DNA from 3 places in the Pseudomonas sp. No.21 genome. Region 3 is predicted to be linked to each of the others. Evidence: predicted binding sites of a transcription regulator. Region 3 holds the regulator's gene; each other region holds the start of a gene.
The links. Region 3 encodes sigma-54, which starts transcription at its own class of promoters, with help from an activator protein. Its sites were predicted from a motif close to ANTGGCATNNANNTTGCTNT; they were not measured.
Positions count from the first base shown of each region.

Region 1: the regulator sigma-54 is predicted to act here: its motif matches at 1,714-1,733, upstream of ACYJSS_RS29895 (circularly permuted type 2 ATP-grasp protein).
Region 2: the regulator sigma-54 is predicted to act here: its motif matches at 4,135-4,154, upstream of glnA (glutamate--ammonia ligase).

Region 1 is NZ_BAAJNO010000026.1:131-7,843, forward strand. Features, by position in the region: gene ydcS (putative ABC transporter substrate-binding protein YdcS) at 216-1,373, opposite strand; gene ACYJSS_RS29895 (circularly permuted type 2 ATP-grasp protein) at 1,767-3,176, shown strand; gene ACYJSS_RS29900 (alpha-E domain-containing protein) at 3,179-4,129, shown strand; gene ACYJSS_RS29905 (transglutaminase family protein) at 4,126-4,929, shown strand; gene ACYJSS_RS29910 (proteasome-type protease) at 5,063-5,794, shown strand; gene ACYJSS_RS29915 (DUF4132 domain-containing protein) at 6,109-7,713, opposite strand, start outside.
Region 2 is NZ_BAAJNO010000002.1:181,358-189,070, reverse strand. Features, by position in the region: gene ACYJSS_RS03630 (hypothetical protein) at 64-414, opposite strand; gene typA (translational GTPase TypA) at 519-2,336, opposite strand; gene thiI (tRNA uracil 4-sulfurtransferase ThiI) at 2,466-3,920, opposite strand; gene glnA (glutamate--ammonia ligase) at 4,253-5,659, shown strand; gene ACYJSS_RS03610 (DUF4124 domain-containing protein) at 5,872-6,432, shown strand; gene ACYJSS_RS03605 (DUF4124 domain-containing protein) at 6,436-7,056, shown strand; gene glnL (nitrogen regulation protein NR(II)) at 7,246-7,713, shown strand, end outside.
Region 3 is NZ_BAAJNO010000006.1:280,783-288,495, reverse strand. Features, by position in the region: gene ACYJSS_RS14480 (ZIP family metal transporter) at 1-847, shown strand, start outside; gene ACYJSS_RS14475 (HPr family phosphocarrier protein) at 952-1,224, opposite strand; gene rapZ (RNase adapter RapZ) at 1,240-2,097, opposite strand; gene ptsN (PTS IIA-like nitrogen regulatory protein PtsN) at 2,107-2,571, opposite strand; gene hpf (ribosome hibernation-promoting factor, HPF/YfiA family) at 2,585-2,893, opposite strand; gene ACYJSS_RS14455 (RNA polymerase factor sigma-54) at 2,976-4,475, opposite strand; gene lptB (LPS export ABC transporter ATP-binding protein) at 4,617-5,342, opposite strand; gene lptA (lipopolysaccharide transport periplasmic protein LptA) at 5,342-5,887, opposite strand; gene lptC (LPS export ABC transporter periplasmic protein LptC) at 5,874-6,446, opposite strand; gene ACYJSS_RS14435 (KdsC family phosphatase) at 6,456-6,980, opposite strand; gene ACYJSS_RS14430 (KpsF/GutQ family sugar-phosphate isomerase) at 6,981-7,713, opposite strand, start outside.

The DNA.
Region 1 (7,713 bases), on a different contig from region 3:
CACAACAGCTAACGCCGACAGAGCCAATTCATTCGCCAAGCGACGCGCAGCGCCGCCGCTCTCCTGCCGCGGTAAACCCCAAGGCCCGACGCCGTGCCGTGATCGACAGCGCCTGGTGGAGGTAGAAAGCGACCTCCACCCTACGCAGCGGTCAGGCCCGGGGTGGGAGCGAATTCATTCGCGAAGAGGGCCGCACGGCGCCTCGGGCAGGCCCGCTAACGCCCACCCATGATCGCGATGTAGTCCTGGGTCCAGCGGCTGTAGGGCACGCATTGGCCGTCACCGCACTTGGCCTGGGGTGTCTTCCAGAAGGCGATCTTGTCGAACTGGTCGTAGCCGTTGGTGGCGCAGCCGCCGGCGCCGAGCAGTTCGCTGTCGGTGCAGCCCTTGGGCACTGCCGGCACCGAGCCGAACCAGGCCGCCACGTCGCCCTGCACCTTGGGCTCCAGGGACCAGTTCATCCATTTGTAGGCGCAGTTGGGGTGCTTGGCCTCGGCGTGCAGCATGGTGGTGTCGGCCCAGCCGGTGGAGCCCTCCGTGGGGATGGTGGAGGCGACGGGCTGCTTTTCGCCGCGCAGGGCGTTGACCTGGTAGGGCCAGGAGCCCGAGGCGGCCACGCCTTCGTTCTTGAAGTCGCTCATCTGCACGGTCGCGTCGTGCCAGTAGCGGTGGATCAGCGGTTGCTGGCCGCGCAACAGGGCGATGACGGCGGCGTACTGCGCCTCGCTCAATTCATAGGGATCGCGGATGCCCAGCTCGGGCCGGGTGCGGCGCAGGTAGAGGGCGGCGTCGGCAATGTAGATGGGGCCGTCGTAGGCCTGTACCCGGCCCTTGTTGCTCTTGCCGTCGGGCAGGGTGGTCTCCTCGAACACCACGTTCCAGCTCGTCGGCGGCTTGGGGAAGACCTGGGTGTTGTACATCAGCACGTTCGGCCCCCACTGGTAGGGCGTGCCGAAGTGCTGCCCGGCCACGGTGTGCCAGGGGGCGTCCCTGAGCCGCTCGTCGACGTTCTTCCAATTGGGGATCAGCGCGGTGTTGATCGGCTGCACGCGCTTGCCCGCCACCAGGCGCAGGGAGGCATCGCCCGAGGCTGTGACCAGGTCGTAGCCGCCCTTGGCCATCAGGCTGACCATCTCGTCGGAGGTGGCGGCGGTCTTCACGTTGACCTTGCAGCCGCTGTCCTTTTCGAAGGCGGTGACCCAGTCGTAGGCCTTGTCGGTCTCGCCGCGCTCGATGTAGCCGGGCCAGGCGACGATGTCGAGCGCGCCTTCGCCCGCGCCGATCTGCCTGAGCGGTTCTGCTGCCTGCAGCGCGCCGCTGAGCAGGGCGCTGGCGCAGGCGAACGCCGAAAGGGTGCTTCTGATCGAGGACATGGTCGACTCCTGATGCGGATGCGGCGGAGCCTGGGCGGCGACCGCCAGAGCAGCGGGCCGTGAGGCGGGAGGTGCTCAAGCCAGCGTAGTTCGCGGCCTGTGGCCTGACAAGCAAGGTTACCGACGGCGCGGGCAGGCTGCCGGCCTTGTCCTAGACTGCTTGCGTGGGCGCATTCGCGATGAGCGAAGAATTAGGGAACAAGTACGCGCAGCTCCCCGTCCTAATCCGTATCGCCGCCAAACGGGGCGGTGGCACCCGTTCCGCTCCCGAAGCTGCACCATCGCAGTGCGTCGGAGCTGGAGTCCGTGTGCAACTCATTGATACGTAAAGGGTTGAGTCGCTGGCACGAGGCTTGCGACTGCAAGATGGTCGGTGGTGACAAGGAGTCCGGCATGGCCCGCACCTTTTTTGACGAGATGTACGACGCGAGTGGCGAATGCCGCCCGCACTACCGGGAATTCGCCCGCTGGTTGGCCGATACCCCCGAAGAGCTGCTTGCCCAGAGGCGGCGCGAAGCCGACCTGCTGTTCCACCGGGCGGGCATCACCTTCACCCTCTACGGGGACGAACAGGGCACCGAGCGCCTGATCCCCTTCGACACCATTCCCCGATCCATCCCCATGAGCGAGTGGCGTGTCGTCGAACGCGGCTGCATCCAGCGCGTCAAGGCGCTGAACATGTTCCTCGCCGACCTCTACCACGGCCAGCGCATCATCAAGGCGGGGATCATCCCGGCCGAGCAGGTGCTGGCCAACGAGGGCTACCAGATCGCCATGCAGGGCCTGGACCTGCATCGCGACATCTATGCCCACATCGCCGGCGTGGACCTGGTGCGCGACGGCGACGGCACCTACTACGTGCTCGAGGACAACCTGCGCACCCCCAGCGGCGTCAGCTACATGCTCGAAGACCGCAAGATGATGATGCGCCTGTTCCCCGAGCTGTTCGCGGCGCAGCGCGTGGCGCCCATCGACCACTACCCGAACCTGTTGCTGGAGACCCTCAAGAGCTCCAGCCCGCTGGACAACCCCAGCGTCGTGGTGCTGACCCCGGGGCGCTTCAACAGTGCCTACTTCGAGCACGCCTTCCTCGCCCGCGAGATGGGCGTCGAGCTGGTGGAAGGCGCCGACCTGTTCGTCCGCGACGACCGTGTCTACATGCGCACCACCTCCGGCCCGCAGCCGGTGGACGTGATCTACCGTCGCCTCGACGACGCCTTCCTCGACCCGCTGGCCTTCAACCCGGACTCCATGCTCGGCGTGCCCGGCCTGCTGGCGGCGTACCGTTCCGGCAACGTGGTGCTGGCCAACGCCATCGGCACCGGGGTGGCGGACGACAAGTCGATCTACCCCTACGTCGGCGACATGATCCGCTTCTACCTCGACGAGGAACCCATCCTCGCCAACGTGCCCACCTGGCAGTGCCGCAAGCCCGAGGAGCTGTCCCATGTACTGGCCAACCTGCCGGAGCTGGTGGTGAAGGAAACCCAGGGCTCCGGCGGCTACGGCATGCTGGTCGGCCCGGCCGCCACCAAGGCGGAGATCGAAGCCTTCCGCGAACGCCTCAAGGCGCGCCCGGAGGCCTACATCGCCCAGCCCACGCTGAGCCTGTCCACCTGCCCGACCTTCGTCGAGAAGGGCATCGCCCCGCGCCACATCGACCTGCGCCCGTTCGTCCTCTCCGGCCGCGAAACGCGCCTGGTGCCGGGCGGCCTGACGCGCGTCGCGCTGCGCGAGGGCTCGCTGGTGGTGAACTCGTCGCAGGGCGGCGGTACCAAAGACACCTGGATCGTGGAGGACTGATCGTGCTGAGCCGTACTGCCTCCGATCTCTACTGGATGTCGCGCTACCTGGAGCGCGCCGAGAACCTCGCGCGCATGCTCGATGTGAGCTACTCGCTGTCGCTGATGCCCCAGGACGGCCGTGGCGATGGCCTGGAAGAACTCGCCATGCCGCTGCTGATCACCGGCACCCTGGACGCCTACCTGACCCGCCACGGCCAGCTTCACGCCGAGCGCATGCTGCACTTCTTCGCCCTCGACGCGGAGAACCCGGCGAGCATCTACAGCTGCCTGGGCGCCGCCCGCACCAACGCCCACGCCGTGCGCGGGCGCATCACCGCCGACATGTGGGAGAACATCAACGCCACCTGGCTGGAGATGCGCGGCATCGCCGGCGAGGGCCTGGGGCGCTACGGGATCAAGCGCTTCTGCGAGTGGGTCAAGGAACGCTCGCACCTGTTCCGTGGTGCCACCTTCGGCACCATCATGCGTCACGACCCCTACCGCTTCATCCGTCTCGGAACCTTCATAGAACGGGCGGACAATACGCTGCGCCTGCTCGATGCACGCTACGAGATGCTCGGCGAGGAGGCGGAGGAGGTCAGCGATACGTCCGCACGTGGCTACTACCAGTGGAGCGCCTTGCTCCGCGCGCTGTCGTCCTTCGAGGCCTACACCGAGGTGTTCCGGGGTTCGCCCGGCGCACGCCAGGTGTCCGAACTTTTGCTGCTGCGCCCCGACGTGCCGCGCTCCCTGCGTGCCTGCATGGAGGAGCTCAACCTGATCCTTTCCAGCCTGCCCGGCGAGAACGGCCGGCCGGCCCAGCGCCTGGCCGCCGAGCTGGACGCACGCCTGCGCTACACGAGCATCGACGAGATCCTCGGTGAGGGCCTGCACGGCTGGCTCACCGACTTCATCCTGCTGGTTCGCCAACTGGCCAGAGCGATCCACAGCTCATATCTGGAGGCCGTATGAAACTGTCCATCCGCCACGAAACCACCTATCGCTACGACGACCAGGTTCGCGCGAGCATCCAGTACCTGCGCCTGACGCCCCACGACAGCGAGCGCCAGCACATCCTCAGCTGGCAGCTCGACCTGCCGCGCCCGGTACGCGCGCAGATCGATCCCTACGGCAACATCCTCCACGTCTTGACCCTGGATGAACCCCACGAGGCCATCGTCATCGGTGCCCGTGGCCAGGTGGAGATCGACGAGCACAGCGAGGCCGAGCACGACAAGCTTTCGGCGCTGCCGTTCCTGCGCTCCACCCGCCTGACCACGGCGGACGAGGCGTTGCGTGCCTTCGCCCACACCCACTGCAAGCCCCGGCCCGAGCGCAGCGGCCTGATCACCCTGATGGACGCGCTGCACGAGCACATCGACTACCGGACCGGCGTCACCGCCGTGGACAGCACCGCCGCCGAGGCCTTCGCCGGCCGCGCGGGGGTCTGCCAGGACCATACCCACGCCTTCCTCGCCTGCGCCCGCACCCTCGGCGTGCCGGCGCGCTTCGTCTCCGGCTACCTGTACAAGGAGAACAACGCCCACCTGGTCAGCCACGCCTGGGCGGAAGCCTGGCTGGGCGATGCCTGGTACAGCTTCGACGTCACCAACCGCCTGTCCCGGCCGGAGCGCCACCTCAAGCTCGCCGTCGGCCTGGACTACCTGGATGCCTGCCCGGTGCGCGGCATGCGCCGTGGCGGCGGCGAGCAGATGCACGCGCGCGTCGACATCGACGTGCCGCCCCTGCTGATGGTCCAGGAGCAGCAGTAACACGCGTCACAGGACTTCTCGCTGCATCACCGGTCATTCGACTGCCCGCCTGCCATCCCGGCAGGCACGGGCCGGTGATGCCGAAGCGCAAGGCGCGGGGGAGGCGGGGGGCACATAAAAACGGGAGAGAACCATGACCTACTGCGTCGCCATGCACCTTGCCGATGGCCTGGTGTTCGTTTCCGATTCGCGCACCAACGCGGGCATCGACCACATCGCCACCTTCCGCAAGCTCTTCACCTTCGGTACGCCCGGTGAACGCCTGATCGTGCTGCAGACGGCGGGCAACCTGGCCACCTCGCAGTCGGTGGTCAACCTGCTCAAGCAGCGCCTGGGCAGTACCCTGGTGAACCTCGACAGCGTGCCCACGCTCTACGACGCCACCGCCCTGGTGGCCGAAACCATCCGCGAGGTGGTGGCCCGCGACGGCGCGCCGCTGGCGGGCAACACCGACCTGACCTGCTCCTTCCTCGTCGGCGGGCAGATCGCCGGCCAGCCGCCCGCGCTCTACAGCATCTACCCGCAGGGCAACTTCATCCAGGCCACCGAGGACACGCCCTTCCTGCAACTGGGGGAGAGCAAGTACGGCAAGCCGATCCTCGATCGCAACCTCAAGCATGACACCAGCCTGGAGGAGGCGCTGCGTTGCGCGCTGGTCTCCTTCGATTCCACCATCCGCAGTAACCTCTCGGTCGGCATGCCGCTGGACCTGCTGGTCTACCACACCGACAGCCTGATCCTTCCCGCCGGCTACCGCGTCACCGAGGACGACGAATACTACGAAGGCGTGCGCCGCCAATGGGCCGCCGGCCTGCACGAGGTGCTGGAGAAGCTGCCGGCGCCACCGGCGGAATACAACGTCTGACGTCGAGGTCACGGGCGGCGCGAAAGAGCGGGCGAATGAATTCGCCCCTACGGAGTTCTGGACGCCTGTAGGTCGGGTGCAACCCGACGAGGACCATGCACGAAACCACGCGGGTTTCACCCGCCTTACGGACCGTAGGTTGGGCTGAGGTACGAAGCCCAACGTCGCCAGGCCGAACATGATTGCGTTGGGCCTCGCTGCGCTCGGCGCCAACCTACGGCACCGGTTGTGGGAGCGGCTTCAGCCGCGAAAGGGGCGGGCAGGGTGCCGGCTTCATCGCGAATGAATTCGCTCCCACGGGTTGGGCCTATCCCTCACGCCGGCACCTCGCTGCGGCGGATCTGTTCGAGGATGCTCGGGTCGTCGATCGCCCCGTCATCCAGCAGCAGGAACAGCTTGCTGATGATCTCGCTGGTGCGCGCGTCGCTGTCGGCGAAGGGCAGGTAGAGGTCATCCGCCGGCTTGCCGGCCGGGACGATGCACAGGTAGTTGCCCGGCTCGATATGGATGACGCCGCTGCCCAGGTGCAGCCGGTAGCGCGCGCGGCTGCCGGTGATGTGGGCGTGGTGGCCCTCGCAGCGCACGTTGGCCAGCCCCAGGTTGCCCACCAGCGCCTGCACCAGTTCGGCGCGGCGCTGGATGACCTCGGCGCTGCCGGCGTGGGTGCCGGTCTCGCCGGTGAAGGCCACGGAGACGATCAGGTCGGCGTCGCGCAGGGTCTCGGAGAACACCAGCGGCGGAACCTCTTCCAGGGGCAGGGGCGCGCGGTCGCGGACGAATTCGATGGCCTGCAGGGTGATGCTCTCGGTCAGCGGCAGGTAGCGCTGCGCATCGGGGAAGTCGACGAAGGCATACAGGCCCTGGCCCCAGTTGCGGAATACCTCTTCGCCGTCGTGGGTGGTCCAGCCCCGGGCCCGCAGCAGGCGCGCGGCCACGGCGCTGCGCAGCACGTGGCCGGCGAAGCGCAGGGACTTCAGGCCGTTCTCCCGTTCGGCCGGGGTCAACAGGTACAGCTCGCGGAACACCTGCTTGAACGGCTGCACCCGGCGCTGGGCCACCAGGGCCTGCTGCCAGGCGGAGAGCGCGCCGGCTTCGAACAGGTGCAGGGGGTGGGCGATCAGCAGCGGGCCTTCGATGGGGCGCGCCGGTCCCGCCAGGGAGCAGAGGGTGAAGGCGTCGCCGTCCAGCCAGCCCAGTTGGCCGTCACCGTCGCGCAGTACCAGGTGGTCCAGCAGCAGGCGCGCCGCCGGCATGCGCAGCAGCTGGCGCAGCTGCGTCAGCTCCAGGGCCTCGCCACGCGCCATCATGGCTTCCAGGGTCAGGCGGAAGCGGCGGATCTGGTCCTTCATGCGGGCCTGCAGGGTCTTCAGCTCGGCCAGGCCTTCGTGCTTGCGCAGGGCGGCGGGTACGGACTTCAGGCGCTTGCCGCCCTTGCCGGCGACGATGACCGGGTTGAGCCCCTGCAACTCCAGCCACAGGTCGTAGCCGTCCAGATGCAGGCGGTCCGGCGTCTGCTCGGCGATCTCCGCTTCCATCGCCCATTCCAGCCGCGTGGCGTCGCCGTGGCCGGCGGTGCGGGCGAGGTTCTCCAGCCCGGCCTGGATGGCGGCCTGGGAGTTGGCCTGGCGCTCGGCGCCGTAGCGCTCGACTTCGCGGTGGTAGCGCTTGAGGGCCAGGTAGCGCTCGCGGGTTTCGTCCGCGCCGCTGATGGGCAACAGGCCGTAGGCGCGCAAGGCGGCCTGGGCGTGGCGCTGCAGCTTCTTCTCCAGGGCCTTGCGCTCCAGGCCACGGAAGGCATCCAGCAGCAGGCGGGTGTTGGGGAAGGCCCAGGGGGTGCCTTCCAGGGCGGCGAGGTAGTCGGCCAGGTGCCCGGCGTCGGCCTGGTCCAGGGCGGCTTGCAGGGCGTCGCGGTCCACCAC
Region 2 (7,713 bases), on a different contig from region 3:
CTTCATCCCCGTCGGTGTCGGCTCCGGTGACGCCCCTGACCAGGTTCATGCGCTCCTTGCGGATCAGCACTCGATACCGACCATCCACTGGGTCTTGTCAGCGTTGCTGCGGTCCAGATCGGCACGACGGACGAGCGGTTCCGTGCATCCCCGAGGCTTGATGTACTCCTCCGCTGCGCGCGCTGCCTCATCGATCGACATGGGGCGGCGGTCATCCCGCTGCACGGTGATATAGAAGGGCTTCTGGAACATCACGATGTAGGCATCCAGCGTGTAGCGCTGGCCGGCGATCTCGAGGTTGGCGTGGTACTCGTCGAAGCGTGTGAGATGGCGGGTGTCGAGGGCGCGCGGTGATGCGCAACCGAGGATCAGCAAGGCCAGCCCCGCCAGGCAAGCCAGGGAAGTCACTTTCATGGTTCTCTCCTGATGAACAGCGGACTGCCAGGGGCGGCAGGCCTCTCAATGAAAAGCCCCCGCCGGATCGCTCCGGCGGGGGCTTTTCAGTTACTGATCGGAGATCAGACCTTGCTGCGCTCGTAGCGCTTGCGGTCGTTCTCGTTCAGCATTTTCTTGCGCAGGCGGATGGACTTCGGCGTCACTTCCACCAGCTCGTCGTCGGCGATGAATTCCAGCGCCTGTTCCAGGGTGAACTTGATCGGCGGAACCAGGGCGATGACTTCGTCCTTGCCGGAAGCGCGCATGTTGTCGAGCTTCTTGCCCTTGGTGGGGTTGATCACCAGGTCGTTGTCACGGCTGTTGATGCCGGCCAGCTGGCCTTCGTAGATCTCGTCGCCCGGGGCCAGGAACAGCTTGCCGCGGCTCTGCAGGGTTTCCAGCGAGTAGGTCAGGGCGGTGCCGGTGGCCATGGAGACCAGTACGCCGTTCTGACGGTTGCTGACTTCGCCGGCCTTGATCGGGCCGTAGTGGCTGAAGGTCGAGGTCAGGATGCCGGTGCCCGAGGTCAGGGTCAGGAAGTTGTTGCGGAAGCCGATCAGGCCACGCGCCGGGATGGTGTATTCCAGGCGCACACGGCCCTTGCCGTCGGGGATCATGTTGGTCAGATCGCCCTTGCGCAGGCCCATCTGCTCCATCACCGAGCCCTGGTGCTGCTCTTCGATGTCGATGGTGACGTTCTCGTAGGGCTCCTGCTTCTCGCCGTCCTTCTCGATGATCACCACTTCCGGACGGCCCACGGCCATCTCGAAGCCTTCGCGGCGCATGGTTTCGATCAGTACGGACAGGTGCAGTTCACCGCGGCCGGAGACCTTGAACTTCTCGGCGGACTCGCCCGCTTCGACGCGCAGGGCGACGTTGTGCAGCAGTTCCTTCTCCAGGCGGTCCTTGATGTTGCGGCTGGTGACGAACTTGCCTTCCTTGCCGGCGAAGGGCGAGTCGTTAACCTGGAAGGTCATGCTCACGGTGGGCTGGTCGACGGTCAGGGGCGGACGGGCTTCGACGTTCTGCGGGTCGCACAGGGTGTCGGAGATGAACAGCTCTTCCATGCCGCTGACGCAGACGATGTCGCCGGCTTCGGCTTCGGCGACTTCGACGCGCTGCAGGCCGGAGTGACCCATGATCTTCAGGATGCGGCCGTTGCGCTTGGTGCCGTCGTCGCTGATGGCGACCACCGGGGTGTTGGACTTGATCTTGCCGCGGGCGATGCGGCCGATGCCGATCACGCCGAGGAAGCTGTTGTAGTCCAGCTGGGAGATCTGCATCTGGAACGGGCCATCGACGTCGACGTCCGGAACCGGGACGTGGTCGATGATCGCCTGGAACAGCGCGTCCATGTTGTCGTCCATCTTCTCGTGGTCGAGACCGGCGATGCCGTTCAGGGCGCTGGCGTAGACGATCGGGAAGTCGAGCTGCTCGTCGGTGGCGCCGAGGTTGTCGAACAGGTCGAAGATCTGGTCGATGACCCAGTCAGGGCGCGCGCCCGGACGGTCGATCTTGTTGACCACGACGATCGGACGCAGGCCGGCCTTGAAGGCCTTCTGGGTCACGAAGCGGGTCTGCGGCATGGGGCCGTCCTGGGCGTCGACCACCAGCAGCACGGAGTCGACCATCGACATCACGCGCTCGACCTCACCGCCGAAGTCGGCGTGGCCGGGGGTGTCGACGATGTTGATGTTGTAGCCGTTCCACTTGATGGCGGTGTTCTTCGCCAGGATGGTGATGCCGCGCTCTTTCTCCTGGTCGTTGGAGTCCATCACGCGCTCGGATTCCGCTTCTTTGCGGTCGAGGGTGCCGGAGAGCTTCAGCAGCTTGTCGACGAGGGTGGTCTTGCCGTGGTCGACGTGGGCGATGATGGCGATGTTGCGTAGTTTTTCGATCACTTGTGTATCTCGATCAGAGGATTCGGTTCGCCGCTGAGTCTAGGCGGCCTGTATGAAAAACGTTCGATTCAGCCCACCCACTGGTCGGGGGGGCGGTGGCGGATGCTGCCGCCATACAGCCCGGGCTGTTTAGGCCGGGCGATAAACGCGCACATTGGCATGCCCCTCGCTGAGCAGATGGTGAGCATGCAGGCGGCTCATGACGCCTTTATCGCAATACAGGAGGTACTGGCGGTTTTCGTCCAGTTCCTTGAAGCGGCTGTTGATGGCGTAGAACGGCAGGGCCTGGACTTCGATGCCGGGCAACTCCAGCGGTTCATCTTCCTGGGCATCCGGATGGCGGATGTCGATGACGATCTGGCCCGGCAGCGCCTCGCCGACCTCTTCCACCTTCAGGTCCTGGCCCAGTTCCTCGATCACGCGGTCGATGGGGATCAGGCGGGCACGCTCGAAGGCACGCTCCAGCACGGCCATGTCGAACTGCGCCTCTTCGTATTCGATGCGGCTCTGCTTGGCGCGGGTGGTCGGATTCACCGAGATCACGCCGCAGTACTCGGGCATGTGCTTGGCGAACTCGGCGGTGCCGATGCGGGTGGCGGTGTCGATGATGTCCTGCTTGTGGCTGGCGATCAGCGGGCGCAGCACCAGCATGTCGGTGGCCGAGTCGATCACCGAGAGGTTCGGCAGGGTCTGGCTGGACACCTGGGAGATGGCCTCGCCCGTGACCAGCGCCTCGATGCGCAACTGCTCGGCCATGCGCGTGGAGACCCGCAGCATCATGCGCTTGAGGATCACGCCCATCTGGCTGTTGTCGACCTTGCCGAGGATCTCGGCCACCACTTCCTCGAACGGCACGCTGATGAACAGCACGCGCTGGGAGCGGCCGAACTTCTCCCACAGGTAGTGGGCCACTTCCATCACGCCCAGCTCGTGGGCGCGGCCACCGAGGTTGAAGAAGCAGAAGTGCGCCATCAGGCCACGACGCATCATCTGGTAGGCGGCGACGGTGGAATCGAAACCGCCGGACATGAGCACCAGGGTCTGCTCCAGCGAACCCAGCGGGTAGCCGCCGAGGCCGTCGTGCTGGTGATGGATGACGAACAGGCGCTGGTCGCGCACCTCGATGCGCACTTCCACTTCCGGGTTCTTCAGCGAGATGCCGGCGGCGTTGCATTCGCGACGCAGGCGGCTGCCCACGTGGCTCTCCAGCTCCATCGAGGTGAAGGTGTGCTTGCCGGCGCGCTTGCAGCGCACGGAGAAGATCTTCCCGGGGATCTGGTCGGCGTAGTGCAGCTTGCACTTTTCCAGCACGTCGTCGAAGTCGCCGAGCGGGTACTCGTTGACCTCGAGGAAGTGGGTGATGCCCGGGGTGCAGGTGAGGCGCTCGATCATCTCGGCGAGGAGCTTCGGATCGGTTTGCGTCGTGACCAGCTCCAGGTTGTCCCAGATGCCGCTCACTTCGACTTCCGGGTCGAGATCACGCAGCACCACGCGAATGTTCTTCGCGAGCTGGCGGATGAAATGCTTGCGCACCGGCCGGCTCTTGATGGTGATTTCGGGGAAGACCTTGATGATGAGTTTCATGAAAACAGCGCTTGCTGGGACAACGGAAAAAGAGGGGCGCGGATTATAGCGGAAATTGTTCAAGCTTTGACCAAAATCAATCACACCTCCTGATCGCGCACCAAACAGGTGCAATCACGACGTGCGGAGCACGGAATTGGTGCGCAAAAATGTACACAATCATTCTTCAGCCCCCGGCCTGCCTGTGTTCTAGGGCTCTTGCCCATTCCAGGGCACTGGCACGCAATTTGCTCCCTTGTGAGGCAGGTTGCCCTGGCGGACCATGCCGCCCCGGCTTCACCTTTTATCGGGGGCTCAAACTTTTCCAGCTCCCCATTCACCTGGAGGACACCATGTCGAAGTCGCTTCAACTGATCAAAGACCATGACGTGAAGTGGGTAGACCTGCGCTTCACCGATACCAAAGGCAAGCAGCACCACGTGACCATGCCGGCACGCGACGCACTCGACGACGAGTTCTTCGAAGTCGGCAAGATGTTCGACGGCTCGTCCATCCACGGCTGGAAAGGCATCGAAGCCTCCGACATGATCCTGCTGCCGGTCGACAGCACCGCCGTGCTCGATCCGTTCACCGAAGAGCCGACCCTGATCCTGGTCTGCGACATCATCGAGCCGAGCACCATGCAGGGCTACGACCGCGACCCGCGCTCCATCGCCAAGCGCGCCGAGGAGTACCTGAAGACCACCGGTATCGGTGACACCGTCTTCGTCGGCCCGGAACCCGAGTTCTTCATCTTCGACGAAGTGAAGTTCAAGTCCGACATCTCCGGCTCCATGTTCAAGATCTACTCCGAGCAAGGCTCCTGGATGACCGACCAGGACGTCGAAGGCGGCAACAAGGGCCACCGCCCGGCCGTCAAGGGCGGTTACTTCCCGGTTCCGCCGTGCGACCACGACCACGAAATCCGTACCGCCATGTGCAACGCCATGGAAGAGATGGGCCTGGTCATCGAAGTTCACCACCACGAAGTGGCGACTGCCGGCCAGAACGAAATCGGCGTGAAGTTCAACACCCTGGTCGCCAAGGCTGACGAAGTCCAGACCCTGAAGTACTGCGTGCACAACGTGGCCGATGCCTATGGCAAGACCGCCACCTTCATGCCGAAGCCGCTGTATGGCGACAACGGCTCGGGCATGCACGTGCACCTGTCGATCGCCAAAGACGGCAAGAACACCTTCGCAGGTGAAGGCTATGCCGGCCTGTCCGACACCGCCCTGTACTTCATCGGCGGCATCATCAAGCACGGCAAGGCCCTGAACGGTTTCACCAACCCGTCGACCAACTCGTACAAGCGCCTGGTTCCCGGCTTCGAAGCCCCGGTCATGCTGGCCTACTCCGCCCGCAACCGTTCCGCCTCGATCCGCATCCCGTACGTATCCAGCCCGAAAGCCCGCCGCATCGAAGCGCGCTTCCCGGACCCGGCTGCCAACCCCTACCTGGCCTTCGCCGCCCTGCTGATGGCCGGCCTGGACGGCATCCAGAACAAGATCCACCCCGGCGATGCCGCCGACAAGAACCTGTACGACCTGCCGCCGGAAGAGGCGAAAGAGATCCCGCAGGTTTGCGGCAGCCTGAAAGAGGCGCTGGAAGAGCTGGACAAGGGCCGTGCGTTCCTGACCAAGGGCGGCGTGTTCAGCGACGACTTCATCGATGCCTACATCGAGCTGAAGAGCGAAGAAGAAATCAAGGTGCGCACCTTCGTGCACCCGCTGGAATACGACCTGTACTACAGCGTCTGATCCAGCTGCCTGCATAGGCAACGTGCCGCGCAAGCGGCGCGGACTGAGAGGCCTCCTTCGGGAGGCCTCTTTTTTTGTGGCATGGATTGCGTGCAACAACGCCCTCGAACCGAGCGATTTTCCGGCTGCGCCGCACAGCCGCATCAGGCCGAACTTGCCAGCTTGGCGCGCGGGTGCAAGGCTTAGCGGCATCATCCAGAGGAGACCGGCCCATGCGCCTCCTGCTCGCCTGCCTGCTGCTGTCGCTGACGCTCCCCGCCACGGCGCAGATCTACAAGTACACCGACGCCAACGGCAATACCGTCTTCACCAACCAGCCGCCGGATGGCACCAGGACCGAAGAGGTCACCCTGCCCACCCCCAACACCGTGGAAGCGCAGAAGCCCTCCGCCCCGGCCGCCGCCGCGAAGGACCAGGCAGCCGAAGCGGCGTACCAGGAACTGCGCCTGACCGACGTCCCCAGCGACGAAGCCCTGCGCGCCAACAACGGCACCTTCTCCGTCGGCGTGCACCTGGTTCCGCGCCTGCGCACCGGCCACCGGCTGCAACTGCTGCTGGACGGCAAGCCCGAGGGCCAGAGGGTCAACGTGCCGCGCCTGCAGGTGATCAACGCCGACCGTGGCGAGCACAGCCTCGCGGTCCAGGTGCTCGCAGGCGACCAGGTCGTGCAACAGAGCGAAACCGTCACCTTCACCGTGCAGCGGGTCAACACCAGCAGCCCGGCGCTGCGCCCGCCACCCCCTCCGAAACCCACTCCGAAGCCAGCCACCTGACCCATGCGCACGATCCTGTTCTGCCTGCTGTTCGCCTGCCTGCCGGCGATGGCCCAGGTCTACACCTACATCGACGAGGAAGGTAACCGCGTCTTCACCGACCGGCCCAAGCCCGGCAACGCCGAGCGCATCGAACTGGCGCCCTCCAACGGCATGACCGCCCAGCCGGCGGCCCCGGCCGTATTGCCGCCCGCCGCCATCCCCCGCGAGCTGGGCTACCAGGTGCTGCGCATCCTGGTGCCCGAGCCGGACGCCACGGTGCGCGACATGGAGGGCAACCTCATCGTCACCGCCATGAGCGAGCCCGGCCTGCGCGACGGCCACAACTACCGCCTGGTGCTGGACGGCAAGGCCCAGGGTGAACCCGGCCGCAGCCCGGTGTTCCCACTGACCAACCTGGATCGCGGCACGCACCAGCTGGCGGTGGAGATCATCGACGACAAGCAGCGGGTGGTGGAGCGCACACCGAACCAGCCGGTGCACATCATGCGCATCACCCTGGCGCAGAAGCGCCAGGCGCGCCCCTGCCAGAAGGCCGATTACGGTGTCCGCCCCGAATGCCCGCTCAAGGACAAGCCCAAGGAGCCGGACAAGGGCATCATCGGCATCCTCCCGTTCTTCTGATTGCGCGGCGCACCGCAATGGTGCGCCAGGCTGCACCGATTTCTATACTCTCCCCATTTTGGTTCGCCCACATGCGGCCGCACTGCGCTGAAAAGCAGCCGCAAGCGGCTGGCGGCCTGTTCCAGCGCGTCTTTTCAGGGCTTGGTTTGCTTCTTGCATTTTCCTGCCCATCGCCGAGATGCCCGACCTATGACCATCAACGACGCCCTGCACCGACTGCTGCTCGACAACCTGACCACTGCGGTGATCCTGCTCAACGCCGACCTGCGGCTCGAGTACATGAACCCCGCGGCCGAGATGCTCCTGGCCGTCAGCGGCCAACGCAGCCACGGCCAGTTCATCAGCGAGCTGTTCACCGAGTCGCCCGAGGCCCTGACCTCGCTGCGCCAGGCGGTGGAACAGGCGCACCCCTTCACCAAGCGCGAGGCCATGCTCACCTCCCTCGCCGGGCAGACCCTGACGGTGGACTACGCGGTGACGCCCATCCTCAACAAGGGCGCTACCCTGCTGCTGCTGGAAGTGCACCCGCGCGACCGGCTGTTGCGTATCACCAAGGAAGAGGCCCAGCTGTCCAAGCAGGAAACCACCAAGTTGCTGGTGCGCGGCCTCGCCCATGAGATCAAGAACCCCCTGGGCGGTATCCGTGGCGCCGCCCAG
Region 3 (7,713 bases):
CCTGGGGCTGTGTGTGATGCTCGCCGGTTGCGTGCTGCTGTCCTGGCAGGCGGTGCTGGCTGCCGAGCGTGCGCTGGAACCCCATCTCTGGCATGCCCTGAAGTCGGGCTCGCTGTGTGCGTTGGGCACCGCTGTCGGGACCTTGCCGGTGCTGTTCATGCGCGGCATCTCGGCGCGCACCTCCGACACCCTGCTGGGTTTCGGGGCCGGTGTGATGCTGGCGGCGACGGTGTTCTCGTTGCTGATCCCCGGCCTCGAGTCTGCCGGGCAGCTGGGTTTCTCCCGCTGGTCGGCAGGCTTCCTGATGAGCCTCGGCCTGTTGCTGGGGGCCAGCGCACTGTTCGGCCTTGGCAGGCTGTTGCCGGAGCGGCAGCTGGAGGTCGACACGCGAACCGATCGCCTAGTCCTGGCGCCGCGCATCCTGTTGTTCGTCATCGCCATCGTCCTGCACAACATCCCGGAGGGCATGGCCGTGGGGGTGGCCGCGGGTGCCGGGCTGGCGGGTGCGGACGGCCTGGCATTGGGCATCGCGCTGCAGGACCTGCCGGAGGGGCTGATCATTTCCCTGGTATTGGCGGGGGCGGGTATGTCACGGGGCAGGGCGATGCTGATCGGTGCGGCGTCCGGGTTGGTCGAGCCGCTGTTCGCGTTGCTTTGCGCCTGGCTGGTGCAGGTGTCGGTGCTGCTGTTGCCCTGGGGGCTGGCCTTGGCGGCGGGAGCGATGCTGTTCGCGGTGACCCATGAAATCATTCCGGAGTGCCACCGCAAGGGGCATGAGACCGCAGCGAGCCTGGGGCTGGCGGCGGGCTTCTGTCTGATGATGGTGCTGGATACGGCGCTGGCCTGATCGGCCGATGCTTCACGCGGCGACGCGGGGAGGTGTCGCGCGGCGGTGTGTCAGCGTGCTCTGCGCACCTGGCGCACTTGGCGCCGCTGGGTCGAGGACTGTCTTCACTCGCCTTCGTCGAAGCGATTGTTGATCAGTTCGATCAGCGCGTTGAGCGCATCGTCGTCCTGCTCGCCTTCGGTGTGCAGGTGGATGGAGGTGCCCTTGCCTGCGGCGAGCATCATCACGGCCATGATGCTCTTGCCGTCCACCAGGCTTTCCGGGGTGCGACCGACGCGGATCTGGCAGGGGTAGCGACCGGCGACGCCGACGAACTTGGCGGCGGCGCGGGCATGCAGCCCCAGTTTGTTGATGATGGTGATTTCGCAGGCTGGCATCGCGGCGGGGATCCTTTAACTGAGGTCGCGGTGGCGAACCTGGACGTTCTTCAGGTTGGGTTTGAGTGCCTGCCCGAGGCGTTCGGCCAGGTACACGGAGCGGTGGTGGCCGCCGGTGCAGCCGATGGCGACGGTGACATAGGCGCGGTTGCTGGCGGCGAAGCGCGGCAACCATTTGTTCAGGTAGCCGAGGATGTCCTGGTACATCTCCTCGACATCCGGCTGTGCGGCCAGGTATTCGGCGACGATGGCATCCTGGCCGGAGTGGTCGCGCAGCTCTGGCTTCCAGTAGGGGTTGGGCAGGCAGCGCACGTCGAACACGAGGTCGGCATCGACCGGCATCCCACGCTTGAAGCCAAAGGACTCGACGAGGAAGGCGGTGCCCGGCTCGGGCTTGTTCAGCAGGCGCAGCTTGATGCTGTCGCGCAGCTGATAGAGGTTGAGGTGGGTGGTGTCGATCTTCAGATCGGCCAGGTCCGAAATGGGCGCGAGCAGCTTCGACTCGTCGAGGATGGCTTCGGCCAGGGAGCGGTCCTCGTTGGTCAGCGGGTGCCGCCGGCGGGTTTCGGAGAAGCGCTTGAGCAGGGTCTCGTCATCCGCGTCCAGGTACAGCACGTCGCATTGGATATGGCGGGTGCGGGCTTCTTCGAGCAATTCGGGGAAGCGCTTGAGCTGGCTGGGCAGGTTGCGTGCGTCGATGGACACGGCGACCTGCGGATGCAGCAGTTCGGTCTGCAGCAGGGCGCGCTCGGCCAGTTCGGGGAGGAGGCCGGCGGGCAGGTTGTCGATGCAGTAGAAACCGTTGTCCTCGAGGACGTCGAGGGCGGTGCTCTTGCCTGAGCCTGAACGGCCGCTGACGATGATCAGGCGCATGGCAAGGTCCTAGCGTCCGTTCTGGACGTCCACTACCACCTGATACAGGCTGTCGCTGCTCTGCGCCACGCGCAGGCGGTCGCGCACTTCGGTGCGGTCCAGCATGCTGGCGATCTGGCGGAGCAATTCCAGGTGCTCGTCGGTAGCGGCTTCGGGGACCAGCAGTACGAACAGCAGGTCCACCGGGGCGCCGTCGATGGCGTCGAAGTCGACGGGGGCCTCCAGGCGCAGCACGGCGCTGATGGGCGCGGCGCAGCCGGGAAGCCGGCAATGGGGGATGGCGATACCGTTGCCGAAACCTGTCGAGCCGAGTTTCTCCCGGGCGATCAGGCTTTCGAAGATATCTTGCGAGTCGAGGTCGGGAAGTTCGCGAGCAACCAGGTTGGCGATCTGTTCCAGGACACGTTTTTTGCTGCCGCCCGGCACGTTCACGAGGGAACGGCCGGGGGTCAGGATTTGCTCAAGTCGGATCATAGGAAGGGGAATGTCAGCGGGCGGTTGCGCCCTGCTGGCGGTTCAGCTGCTTTTCCTTGTGTTTGATCAGTTGGCGGTCGAGTTTGTCCGTAAGCAGGTCGATGGCCGCGTACATGTCTTCATGCTCCGCATTGGCCACGACCTCGCCACCGGCGATGTGCAGGGTGGCTTCGATCTTCTGCTTCAGTTTCTCCACCTGCATGATCACCTGCACATTGGTGATCTTGTCGAAGTGGCGCTCCAGTCTGTCGAACTTCTCGACGACATAGTCGCGCAGGGCGTCGGTCACATCCAGTTGATGTCCACTGATGTTGACTTGCATACCGCTTTCTCCTTATTGCCCGTGTGTAAGAGACAGGCTAACGGGCCTGCCACCGGAACACTTTGGCGTGGATCAATCCGCGTCACATCAGCCGCTTGCGTTCGCTGGAAGGCGCTATCCCGAGGGATTCCCGGTACTTGGCGACTGTGCGGCGGGCCACTTGGATACCCTGTGCTTCCAGTAAACCAGCGATCTTGCTGTCGCTCAACGGCTTTTTGGCATTTTCCGCCGCGACCAGTTTCTTGATGATCGCGCGGATGGCGGTGGACGAGCATTCACCGCCTTCGGAGGTGCTGACGTGGCTGGAGAAGAAGTATTTCAGCTCGTATATGCCACGGGGGGTGTGCATGAATTTCTGGGTCGTGACGCGCGAAATGGTCGATTCGTGCATGCCCACCGCTTCGGCGATGTCATGCAGCACCAGGGGCTTCATCGCCTCGTCGCCGTATTCGAGGAAACCGCGCTGGTGCTCGACGATCTGGGTCGCCACCTTCATCAGGGTCTCGTTGCGGCTTTGCAGGCTCTTGATGAACCAGCGTGCTTCCTGCAACTGGTTGCGCATGAAGGTGTTGTCGGCGCTCGAGTCGGCGCGGCGGACGAAGCCGGCGTAGTGCGGGTTCACGCGCAGGCGAGGGACGGCTTCCTGGTTCAGTTCCACCAGCCAGCGCTCGTTGTGCTTGCGCACGATGACATCCGGCACGACGTACTCGGGTTCGCTGGCTTCGATCTGCGAGCCGGGACGCGGATTGAGACCCTGGATCAGCTCGATCACCTGGCGCAGCTCATCTTCCTTGAGCTTCATGCGGCGCATCAGCTGGCTGTAGTCGCGACTGCCCAGCAGGTCGAGATAGTCGCCCGCCAGGCGTTGGGCCTCGCTCAGCCATGGGGTCTTGGCCGGCAACTGGCGCAGCTGCAGGAGCAGGCATTCGCGCAGGTCGCGAGCGCCGACACCCGCCGGCTCGAACTGCTGGATACGACGCAGGACAACCTCGACTTCGTCGAGCTCGACCTCGAGCTCGGGGTCGAAGGCCTCCACGACTTCCTCGAGGGTTTCCTCCAGGTAGCCGTCATTGTTGATGCAGTCGATGAGGGTGACGCCGATCAGGCGATCGGTATCGGACATGGGCGCCAGGTTGAGCTGCCACAGCAGGTGGCTCTGCAGGCTCTCGCCGACCGAGGTGCGGGAGGTGAAATCCCATTCGTCATCATCGGAGCTGGGCAGGCTGCTGGCGCTGGTCTGGTAGACGTCTTCCCAGGCGGTGTCCACGGGCAGCTCACTGGGGATGCGCTCGTGCCACTCGCCGTCTTCGAGGCTCTCGCTCTCGGAAGTGGGAACGCTGGATTCCTGGAAGCTGGATTCCTGGCTGGCGGAGTTGGGCTGCTGCTCGCTTTCGGCCATGGGGTCGGAGTTGTCGAAGTCCTCTCCTTCCTCCTGGCGTTCGAGCATGGGATTGGACTCCAGTGCCTCCTGGATTTCCTGCTGCAGATCCAGGGTGGACAGTTGGAGTAGGCGGATGGCCTGTTGCAGCTGCGGGGTCATCGTCAGCTGCTGGCCCATCTTCAGGACTAGCGATGGTTTCATGGCAGGGGGCTTAGCACCTTATTCGCCGGCGCGCATGCGCCATCCACTACAGGGCGCCGAGGCGCCACCAGGAAGCAAATTATATGCCTGACCTTGAATGATTTTTCTACTGCTCGCAACTTCTGCGTGCAGGGCTGGCCTTCAGAGGCGGAATTCGTGCCCCAGGTAGACTTCCTTGACCAGCTGGTTGGCCAGGATCTCTTCCGCACTGCCTTCGGCGATGAGTTGGCCGTCATTCACGATGTAGGCGGTTTCGCAGATGTCCAGGGTCTCGCGGACGTTGTGGTCGGTGATCAGCACGCCGATCCCCTTCGCCTTGAGGTGGTGGATGATCTGCTTGATGTCGCCCACGGAGATGGGGTCGACACCGGCAAAGGGTTCGTCGAGCAGGATGAACTTGGGGGCAGTGGCCAGGGCGCGGGCGATCTCGACGCGACGGCGTTCACCACCGGACAGGCTCATGCCGATGCTGTCGCGGATGTGGCTGATGTGGAATTCCTGCAGCAGGCTCTCCAGCTCGCGATGGCGGCCGGCGCGGTCGAGCTCCTTGCGGGTCTCGAGAATGGCCATGATGTTGTCGGCCACGCTGAGCTTGCGGAAGATCGAGGCTTCCTGAGGCAGGTAGCCGATGCCGGCGCGGGCGCGGCCGTGCATGGGCTGGTGGGTAACGTCCTGCTGGTCGATGAGCACGCGGCCCTGGTCGGCTTTCACCAGGCCCACGATCATGTAGAAGCAGGTGGTCTTGCCGGCGCCGTTGGGGCCGAGCAGGCCGACGATCTGGCCGCTGTCGATGGACAGGCTGACATCACGTACCACCTGGCGGCTCTTGTAGCTCTTCGCCAGGTGCTGGGCTTTGAGGGTCGCCATTACTGTGCTTGTCCCGCTTGCTGCTCTTTCTTCTTCGGCTGGATGACCATGTCGATGCGCGGGCGCGGGGTGCCGACATTGGTGCCGGTGGCGCGACCTGCGTTGACGATCTGGCGCTGGGTGTCGTAGACGATCTTCTCGCCTTCGAAGGTGTTGCCTTCCTGGATCACCTTGGCCTGGTCGATCAGCACGATGCGCTCGTTGGCGGCGAAGTACTGGATGGTCATGCCGTAGGCCTTGACGATCTGCTTGTCCACCGCAGGCTTCTGCTCGTAGTAGGCAGGTTTGCCGACCGAGGTGAAGACCTCCAGCTCACCCTGGGCGTTCTGGGTGATGGTCACGGTATCGCCGGTGATCTTCAGGGTGCCCTGGGTGATCACGACATCACCGCGATAGACCGCCACACCTTGCTTGTCGTCGAGCTCGGCGCTGTCGGCCTGGACCCGGATCGGCTGATCGCGGTCGCTGGGCAGCGCCCAGGCGCTGGCACTTCCGAGTGCGGCACCCAGGCTGAGCAGTAGGGGGAGGGTTTTAACGAACCTCATGCTGGCCTCTTACGTTGGACTGCAGGATCATCCTGCTGTCATTCAAGTACGCTTTCATTCCTTGTGCCGTGGTAACCCCGTTGGCGGCGTCGATTCTAACGGCTTGCTGGGTTTCCGCATATTGCTTGTCCGGGAACACGGTCAGGCGGCTGGTGGTGAGAATGGTCGGCCGGCCCTTGGCATCGGTGCGTGCAACGCGGACCTTGTCGATCAGTTCCACCTGCTCACCCTCGGGGCCCACCTCGCCGCGCTCGCTCTGCACGTGCCAGGGGAATTCGGTGCCGCGGTAGAGCTGCAGGTCCGGGGTGGTCAGCAGCGTGACGTCGCTGGCCTTGACGTGTTCCAGCTTGGCGGCGGTCATCTCGTAGTGACGCTTGCCGTCTTCCAGGTACTGCACGCTGGAGGCATTGACCACATAGAAGTCGATGGCGTTCTCGTCCGCCTGTGTGCTGGCCTGGCGCTCCATGAAGCTTTCCGGGCGGATGTTCCAGTAGCCCAGCGCGATCAGCAGGGCGGCGACCGGGATCAGGATCAGGGCGAGGCGGAAGTTCTTCGGCATGTTCTGGACCTAGAGGTAGGCGGCCTGCGCAGCGTCGAGGCTGCCCTGGGCGCGCATGATCAGTTCGCAGAATTCGCGGGCGGCGCCTTCGCCACCGCGTGCCCGGGTGGTGCCGTGGGCGTGCTGGCGGACGAAGCCGTCGGCACTGGCAACGGCCATGCCCAGGCCGACGCGGCGGATCACCGGCAGGTCGGGCAGGTCATCGCCGAGGTAGGCGACCTGCTGGTAGTCCAGGCTCAGCTCCGCGAGCAGTTCGTCGAGCACCGCCATCTTGTCCTCGCGGCCCTGGTAGAGGTGCTGGATGCCGAGGTTGCGGGCGCGGCGCTCGACCACCGGGGTGCTGCGGCCGGAGATGATCGCGGTGCGTACGCCGGAGTTGATCAGCATCTTGATGCCGTGGCCATCCAGGGTATTGAAGGTCTTGAATTCGCTGCCGTCGACCAGGAAGTAGAGCTTGCCGTCGGTGAGTACGCCATCGACGTCGAAGACCGCCAGGCGGATGCCCTTGGCGCGTTGCAGCAGGTCGTCGCTCATTCAGATCACCCCGGCGCGGGTCAGGTCGTGGATGTGCAGGGCGCCAATGGGGGTGTCGTTGTCGTCCACCACCACCAGTACGTTGATCTTGTGGTCGTCCATGATCTTCAGGGCTTCGGCGGCGAGCATCTCGGCCCGCACGGTCTTGCCGTGTGCCGTCATCACGTCGTCGATGCTGGCCTGGCGCACGTCCACGCCCTTGTCCAGGGTGCGGCGCAGGTCGCCGTCGGTGAAGATCCCGGCCAGCCTGCCGTCGCTCTCCAGCACGGCGGTCATGCCCAGGCCCTTGCGGGTCATTTCCAGCAGTGCATCGCGCAGCGAGGTGCCGCGCTCGACGCGGGGCAGGCTGTCGCCGCCGTGCATGATGTTCTCGACCTTCAGCAGCAGGCGGCGGCCCAGGGCGCCACCGGGATGGGAGAAGGCAAAGTCCTCGGCAGTGAACCCACGGGCCTCCAGCAGGGCGATGGCCAGGGCGTCGCCCAGTACCAGCGATGCGGTGGTGGAAGAGGTCGGGGCCAGGTTCAGCGGGCAGGCTTCGTGCTCGACGCGGGCGTCGAGATTGGCTTCGGCGGCCTTTGCCAGCGGCGACTGCGGGTTGCCGGTCATGCTGATGAGGGTGATGCCGAGGCGCTTGATCAGGGGCAGCAGGGTGACGATCTCGGCGGTGGAGCCGGAATTCGACAGGGCCAGCACCACATCGTCCGGGGTGATCATGCCCATGTCGCCGTGGCTG